Ammoniphilus sp. CFH 90114: one gene and its partner. The protein of the gene in region 2 binds, or shares a complex with, the protein of the main gene of each other region. Links are inferred from orthologs where the notes say so. Each region holds a gene or a part of one and is shown on either strand. Other genes may lie near its edges. The genes, in order: uvrA and mfd.

Evidence for each region.
Region 1: the proteins of mfd (region 2) and uvrA are in contact, whole or in part, in a crystal structure (PDB 4DFC), measured with the Escherichia coli proteins. The link is inferred for Ammoniphilus sp. CFH 90114 from one-to-one orthologs.

The regions. Positions count from the first base shown.
Region 1 is NZ_SDLI01000013.1:54,883-58,677, reverse strand. The notes cover bases 245-3,721. They hold uvrA (excinuclease ABC subunit UvrA), read right to left. Parts: upstream 3,325-3,721; coding sequence 445-3,324; downstream 245-444. Other genes in these bases: uvrB (excinuclease ABC subunit UvrB), read right to left, coding at 3,332-3,721; hprK (HPr(Ser) kinase/phosphatase), read right to left, coding at 245-353. In the rest of the region: more of hprK, read right to left, coding at 1-244; more of uvrB, read right to left, coding at 3,722-3,795. UniProt on the Escherichia coli protein: The UvrABC repair system catalyzes the recognition and processing of DNA lesions. UvrA is an ATPase and a DNA-binding protein. A damage recognition complex composed of 2 UvrA and 2 UvrB subunits scans DNA for abnormalities.
Region 2 is NZ_SDLI01000003.1:375,888-380,290, reverse strand. Bases 319-4,403 are described here. They hold mfd (transcription-repair coupling factor), read right to left. Parts: upstream 4,065-4,403; coding sequence 519-4,064; downstream 319-518. Other genes in these bases: EIZ39_RS09530 (anti-sigma-F factor Fin), read right to left, coding at 4,155-4,373; EIZ39_RS09540 (peptidylprolyl isomerase), read right to left, coding at 319-532. Also shown: more of EIZ39_RS09540, read right to left, coding at 1-318. UniProt on the Escherichia coli protein: Couples transcription and DNA repair by recognizing RNA polymerase (RNAP) stalled at DNA lesions. Mediates ATP-dependent release of RNAP and its truncated transcript from the DNA, and recruitment of nucleotide excision repair machinery to the damaged site.

The DNA of each region.
Region 1 (3,795 bases), on a different replicon or contig from region 2:
TTGGTCGTAGGAAGGGTGGAATGCAAAATCGGGACTCCTGTTTCTTCCGAAGCAGCGATTAATTCCTCAGGGATCTCTAACTCACGCGCCACGCAAATACAAGGGGTTTCCTTTGAACAAATCTTTCGAAACCGCTCATTTCTCTCTTCCACCGTTAACCCTTGGATATATCCCATTTCGGTTCTTCCGAGCAATTGAATGCGTTCCGCATTATCATATGTATAATAGCCCGTTAGCTTCAGGCCTGGGCGATTAATATCGCTGGTTTTGACCTCTCGCAGCAGTCCTTCCTTGCCGCTGACGACCCTGAGTTCAAACTGCTTCACTATGTCTTTGACTACCGTCCTTCTCATATGTCCTCCCCCTTACCTTATGCATGAATCAAATGAAAGATATTCCTATTCTACCATCATTAGAAAAGCTAGTCCAAAAAAGGACTAGCTTTTAAGGGGTTAGAGCTTTTTCTTCCAACAGTTTCAGATGCTCTTCGGTGCGCTTGCGGTCCCGTTCCAGGATCGGAGCTAAATATTGCCCAGTGTAAGACTCTTTGACTTGGCATATTTGTTCAGGGGTACCCGTCGCAACGATGGTTCCTCCTTTATCCCCACCTTCTGGACCCAAATCAATGAGATAATCGGCCGTCTTGATCACATCAAGATTATGCTCGATAACGAGAACGGACTCGCCTGCCTCAACCAAACGAGCCAAGACCTTCAACAAACGATCGATGTCATGAATATGCAAGCCTGTCGTCGGTTCATCTAAAATATAGAACGTTCGACCCGTACTTCTTCGATGCAGCTCGGAGGCCAGCTTCACGCGCTGAGCTTCCCCACCGGATAAGGTCGTGGCAGGCTGCCCGAGCCTCATATAGCCTAGTCCCACATCAAGTAATGTGGCAAGCTTACGGTGGATCTTTGGAATGTTTTTGAAGAATTCCACAGCATCCTCAATTGTCATGTCCAACACTTCCGAGATGTTTTTGCCCTTGTATTTTACATCCAGGGTTTCACGATTGTATCTTTTCCCTTTACAGATCTCACACGGTACATAAACATCCGGCAAGAAGTGCATTTCAATTTTAATAATTCCATCCCCACGGCAAGCTTCGCAGCGCCCGCCCTTCACGTTGAAGCTGAAGCGCCCTTTCTTATAGCCGCGTACCTTCGCTTCGTTCGTTTGAGCGAAGACATCGCGAATGTCATCAAAAACTCCCGTATAAGTGGCCGGATTGGAGCGAGGGGTTCGTCCAATAGGAGACTGATCAATATCAATGACCTTATCTAATTGATCGATCCCTTCAATCTTGCGGTGAGCACCCGGCTTGGCCTTTGCTCGGTTTAAATCCCTTGCTAACACTTTATGCAAAATTTCGTTGACGAGCGTACTTTTACCGGAACCAGAAACGCCTGTTACACACGTGAAAAGGCCAAGAGGGATTTTCACGGAGACATTCTTCAGGTTATTCTCCTTTGCCCCTTTGATCTCGAGCCACTTGCCATTCGGCTTGCGTCGTTCTCTTGGAATGCCGATAAACTTCTTACCGGAAAGATACTGTCCAGTCAGAGACTCGTCATCATTCATAATCTCTTCTGGTGTCCCCTGAGCCACGACTTTCCCTCCATGGACGCCTGCCCCAGGACCAATGTCAATGATATAATCCGAAGCCATCATGGTATCTTCATCATGCTCTACGACGATAAGCGTATTACCTAAATCTCGCATGTGTTCCAGCGTCTTAATCAATCGGGTGTTGTCACGTTGATGCAAGCCGATACTCGGCTCGTCGAGAATATACAGAACGCCCATGAGGGATGAACCAATCTGGGTAGCAAGACGAATCCGTTGCGCTTCCCCGCCTGAGAGCGTTCCGGCTGCCCGGTTGAGAGTCAAGTACTCTAGACCCACATCACGCAGGAAGGACAAACGCGACTGAATCTCTTTCAAGATCAAGCGGGCAATCGCAAGTTCCTTTTCACTTAACTGCAACTGCTCAAAAAACTGATAGGCTTCCATCACAGATTTTGAAGTCACAAACGAGATATTCTCTCCATGAATGCGAACACAGAGCACCTCTGGGCGAAGGCGATATCCTTTACAAGAAGGGCAGGCCTTTTGGCTCATGTAGAGCTCAATCATCTCGCGAACGTAATCGGAAGTCGATTCCGTATAACGTCGCTGAAGATTGTGAACGACACCTTCAAAGAAAATCTCCGCATCCCGCTTTGTCCCAAATTCACTTTCATAAACGAACCGGAACTTTTCTGTCTTATTCCCAAACAACAGAATGTCTACTTGCTCTTTCTTTAGCTCCTCTACTGGAACATCCATCGGAATCTCAAAGTGACGGCATACCGAGGAAATTAACTGTTCGTAGTAATTGGATGTTGAGCTGTTCCATGGTTCTAAGGCTCCATCGTTGATCGACTTGGTCCGGTCTGGAATGACTAAGTCCGAATCTACCTCCATCTTCATCCCAAGTCCATCGCAAGTGGTACAAGCTCCATACGGACTATTAAACGAGAACATCCGGGGCTCAAGCTCCGGCAAGCTAAATCCGCATTGAGGACAAGCTAGGTTCTGGCTAAATAACAGCTCTTCCTGCTCCATCACATCCACGATGACTTTACCCTCTGCTAGCTTTAATGCGGTCTCCAGAGAGTCAGCCACACGAGAATGAATGCCTTCTTTAATCACAATTCGGTCTACAACAACTTCAATCGTATGCTTCTTGTTCTTTTCTAGCTTGATCTCTTCGGAAAGATCCCGAATCTCTCCATTCACCCGTACGCGGACAAAGCCCTGCTTGCGAATATCTTCTAGGACCTTTACATGCTCTCCTTTGCGTCCCTCAATCAGTGGAGCGAGAATCTGCATTTTCGTGCGTTCTGGGTACTCCGTAATGCGGTCTACCATTTGCTCAACCGTCTGTGCACTGATCTCGATGTCATGGTTCGGACAATACGCTTTCCCAATTCGGGCAAATAAGAGACGCAGGTAGTCATAGATTTCGGTTACGGTCCCCACGGTGGAACGTGGGTTTCGACTCGTTGTTTTCTGATCTATAGAGATCGCGGGCGATAACCCCTCAATCGAATCCACATCCGGCTTTTCCATTTGACCTAAGAATTGACGAGCATAGGCCGATAAAGATTCCACATAGCGACGCTGGCCTTCCGCGTAAATCGTATCAAAGGCAAGGGAAGACTTCCCTGAACCAGATAAACCCGTTAAGACGACGAGTTGGTCACGAGGAATCGTAACATCGACATTTTTTAAGTTATGGGCTCTTGCCCCTTTTATCACAATATTCTCTAGGCTCATCGCCAAATCATCCTTCCGCTTTCAGCTCAATTAACAGGTCACGCAGCTCTGCCGCTCGCTCGAACTGCAAGTGTCTTGCTGCGTCCTTCATCTCGGCTTCGAACTTCTCGATCAGGGCCTTGCGCTCCTTCTTTGTTAGCTTCTTGTATTCCTTCTGCGGCAAATAATCCTCTGTCGTCTCGGCTGCTTTCGTGGCTTCAATCACATTGCGGATCGCCTTTTGGATCGTTTGCGGAGTGATGCCGTGCTTCTCGTTATAGGCTTCCTGGATTTTACGACGACGCTCTGTCTCGGCAATCGCTCGCTCCATAGACTGCGTCATCCGGTCCGCATACATAATGACTCGACCTTCCGCATTCCGCGCCGCACGTCCTATCGTCTGAACGAGGGAACGTTCATCCCGCAAGAAGCCTTCTTTATCCGCATCCAAGATCGCAACGAGGGAAACCTCAGGAATATCTAACCCCTCAC
Region 2 (4,403 bases):
GCCCTTCATCCGTAACTTTTTGGTCTTGCATTTGCTTTTCTACCTTTTTCTCATCGCCGCCTAGGACCATTAGGTATTGTCCTTTAATCCGGTCAACTAATTCCGTAGCTTCTTTTTCCGCATTGCTAACATCCGGTGCTCGTTCTGCCATGATGATTTCAGAAACATAGCTTTCTATGAAAAGCTTCAAGGATTCAGGAAGTTTCTCATGGATCGCTAAACCAGCTTGTGGATTGATGAACGATTGGATCGCTAGATAGCTCTCGAATTGTTCAGCAGTAATCTTACCGCCTTCATATTCTGCAACAACGGCTTGAGGATCCATCCCTAAGTTTACGTCAACAATTGGAACTGGATTCTCTTCACCATTTGGCTGTTGATTTTGATCGGCTGGAACAGCCTCATCCTTCGCTTGAGCCGCCTCATCCTTCGCTTTGGCGTCTTTATCATCTGCTGTCCCACATGCGGATAACACAGATAACGCTAGGGTAAAGGAAAGCATTAGGGCTCCCCATTTTCTAAGTGGCAACATTATTTAGTTCTCCCTTCACTTTTTTCACCTGTTCGAATTCCGATAGGAATTTCTCTACAAGCTTGATCCCATCTTCGGGAGTCAACCCATTTACTTTAACAGTAACTGATAGGTGTTGTCCAGTTGCTAGGGACATACGTCGATCATACTGGTTAGCGAGAGCAAACAATTTGGTACCGTCGATTTGCAAGTTCTGATCCTGATGCAAATTAATAATAATATTGGTTCCCTTTTGCACTATGCTCGTGATTCTGTGCTTATAGGAATATACACGCAGTCGGGCTACTCGAAGAAGGTTCTCCACTGAAAGCGGAAGATCTCCGAAGCGATCCACCAGTTCTTCTTGTAAATCCTCTACATCCTCCATCTCGAATACAGCAGCAAACTTCTTGTACATCGCGATCTTCTGCTTACTATCGTTAATATAGTCGGATGGGATAAACGCATCTAATTGAATATCAATCTCTGGATGAATGGATTCTTCCTCTTTCGGACCACCCTTCAATTCATCAATGGCTTCCTTCAGCATTTGGCTATATAAGTCAAATCCGACGGAGGCAATAAACCCGTGCTGTTCAGCGCCTAGAAGGTTACCAGCTCCACGAATGGCTAAGTCTCGCATGGCAATTCTAAAGCCCGACCCAAGTTCCGTAAATTCTTTAATGGCTTGAAGCCTCTTCTCTGCTACTTCTGTCAGCACCTTATCACGCTGATAGGTAAAGTAAGCATAAGCCATTCGATTCGATCTTCCTACCCTTCCTCTTAACTGATAGAGTTGGGATAGCCCCATACGGTCCGCATTATATACAATCAGCGTATTTACATTAGGAATATCGACACCTGTTTCAATAATCGTTGTACTGACTAAGACATCAGTATGACCCTCAAGGAAATCAAGCATCACTTGCTCTAGCTCCGTCTCTTTCATCTGACCATGTGCGACGGCTACTTTACAATCAGGAACAAGGAACGAAATCTGTTCCGCCATCTGTTCAATTCCTTGAACTTGGTTGAATAGGAAGTAGACCTGACCTCCACGGCCTAATTCTCTTTCAATGGCTTCCCTAACCAGTGCTGCACTATATTCCATCACATACGTTTGAACAGGGAAGCGATTTTCTGGCGGTGTCTCGATGACAGAAAGATCCCTTACCCCTAGCATAGACATATGGAGCGTACGTGGAATTGGGGTAGCTGTCAGCGTAAGGACGTCAACGTTGCTCTTCAATTGCTTTAGCTTTTCCTTATGCGTAACCCCGAAACGCTGCTCTTCATCTACAATAAGAAGTCCTAAGTCTTTAAAGATCACATCTTTAGAGAGTAGACGGTGGGTACCAATAATGATATCCAACCTTCCATCTTTGAGCATTTTCATGGCCTCGTTCTGTTCTTTGCGGGAACGGAATCGGCTAATCACGGCGAGATTCACAGGATAGCCTGAAAATCTCTCTTTGAAGGTCTCAAAGTGTTGTTGCGCAAGAATCGTCGTTGGAACCAACACGGCCACTTGTTTACCTTCCATAACCGCCTTGAAGGCAGCACGAATCGCAACCTCTGTTTTTCCATACCCTACATCTCCGCAGAGTAGGCGATCCATCGGACGAGATCTTTCCATATCCTTCTTAATCTCTTCAATCGCACGAAGCTGATCGGCCGTTTCATCGTAAGGGAACATGGCCTCAAATTCACGCATCTCCGGTGTATCCTTGGTGAAGGCATAGCCTTGACTTGCTTCTCGCTTTGCATAGAGCTTAATGAGATCCGCAGCAATATCCTGAATGGAGGAGCGGACCTTACTTGTAACCTTCTTCCACTCCGTACCACCTAGTTTATAGATCTTCGGTTCTTTATCTTCATCGGCTACATATCGCTGCACCTGATCAATCTGTTCAATGGGAACGTAGAGCTTATCATTACCGGCATATCTTAGGTGCAAATAATCCTTATGAATGCCGTTAATTTCAAGCGTTTCGATGCCGAGATATTTCCCTATACCATGGTTAACATGGACTACGAAGTCGCCCACTTTTAATTCATTGTAGTTCTTTATTCTCTCCGCATTGCTGATATTGGTCTTTGTTTTTCTTGCTTTCCTAGCTTTCTGCGTAAACACTTCCGATTCCGTTACGACGATAAGGTGATGAATCGGAAGCTCGAAGCCGGTTTGCAAATTTCCTACGGTAATGATCGGTCTGTTTCCTAGGGTTTCAATAGGTCCTAAGATGAGATCTGCTTCCATTTCATAATCGTGAAACACTCTTTCTAAACGTCTAGCCCTCTCTTCATCCGCCGTAAGAAACACGACCTGGTGCTGAGACTTGGTCCAACGGTCGAGTTCACCTTTTAGAACATTCATTTGACCATGAAAATCTTGCATAGCCTTACAGTTGAAGTTCACAATGTTCTGCGGTGCCGTCTTGGGTATCTGACGAAGAAATAAACTGAGGTGAATCAATCTATTTCTTTTATTATTAATCAGTTCATCATAGTTAAGAGCAATAGGAATGTTATGAGCAAACTCCCCTTCCGAAACAAGGGTCGTCTTCCACTCAGCCTCTTCCTTTTCGAGTTGGTCGATCGTCTCTTGAATACGTGAGGGCTCATCGAGAACCATAATGGTGTCTTGCGGCATGTAATCTATCAAACTCTGGTATTCAGGATAGAGTAGAGAAATATATTTATAGATCCCTTGAAAGCGATTACCTTGCTTTAATTGCTCAATCTCCCATCCCATCTTCTCCGCTAGCTTTTCCTTGACGGTTGGATCCTTCACCGTTCTTAGCGCTTCACTTAACTTCTGCTCTAATCGCGATGCCGCAGATACTAACACATCTTGGCTACCAAATACTTCACTCATCGGTGGGATGGTAATGGTCTCTAACTTTTCTAAAGATCGTTGACTAGCTGTGTCGAAGGTACGAATAGAATCTACCTCAACATCAAACAATTCGATGCGAAGTGGGTTGTCCAAATATACAGGGAATATATCCATAATTCCCCCACGGATACTCAGTTGACCTTTTGCTTCTACCATGTCTACTCGTTCATATCCAATGGATATTAAACTCTGTATTAAAGATTCCAACTCAATCTCTTGGCCTACCTTTACGGTGACCTGGGACTTCTCCCATACCTCTTGAGATACTAAAATTCTTCTTAAACCAGCAAACGGCACAACTAGAATTCGCTTCTTCTTCTCACTTAATTTATTTAATACCTCAATCCGGCCAGCAAGCGTCTCTGGGCTGGCTATAGCCATCTCGGATACGATAAGCTCATTGGCTGGAAACAACAATACCTGGTCGTCGCCGACCAGTTCTATTAAATCTTCATATATCTTCTGGGCTTGGAACATGTTATGTGTAACAACTAACAAGGGTTTGTCCAGTGACTCAAAGATGGCGCTTAAGAACACCTGTCTAGAAGAACCACTGAGCCCTGCTACTAACTGTTCCTTTAGACCCTGACTAAAGCCTGTAATTATGGTTTGAAAATCTACATTTTCTAAAAATCTTTGAATAATTCCCTTCACGATTAGCCCCCCTCTCCGTTGGGTGGAAAAAATAAACCTTCTTAAAAGTAGAAAATAAGCCTCAGCAAGGTGGGCCGAGGCTATTGTACGTTATTGCAGAGGATAAGCCAACTCGGGGTTCCGTTCAACAGCTTCACTGCAATATTCACAAGTTACGTTCACAACCATATCACCATTATTATAGCTAATTATATGTTGTCGTTCTTCAGGGGTCAAGAAATGCCAGCCTAACTGCATCTCTGTGACATGATCAGACTCAATTGTCCCATGGGTGGATTTGCAATGTGGACATACATATTTTATAGACATGATTATGCCTCCTAAGGGGAGTTTATTCCT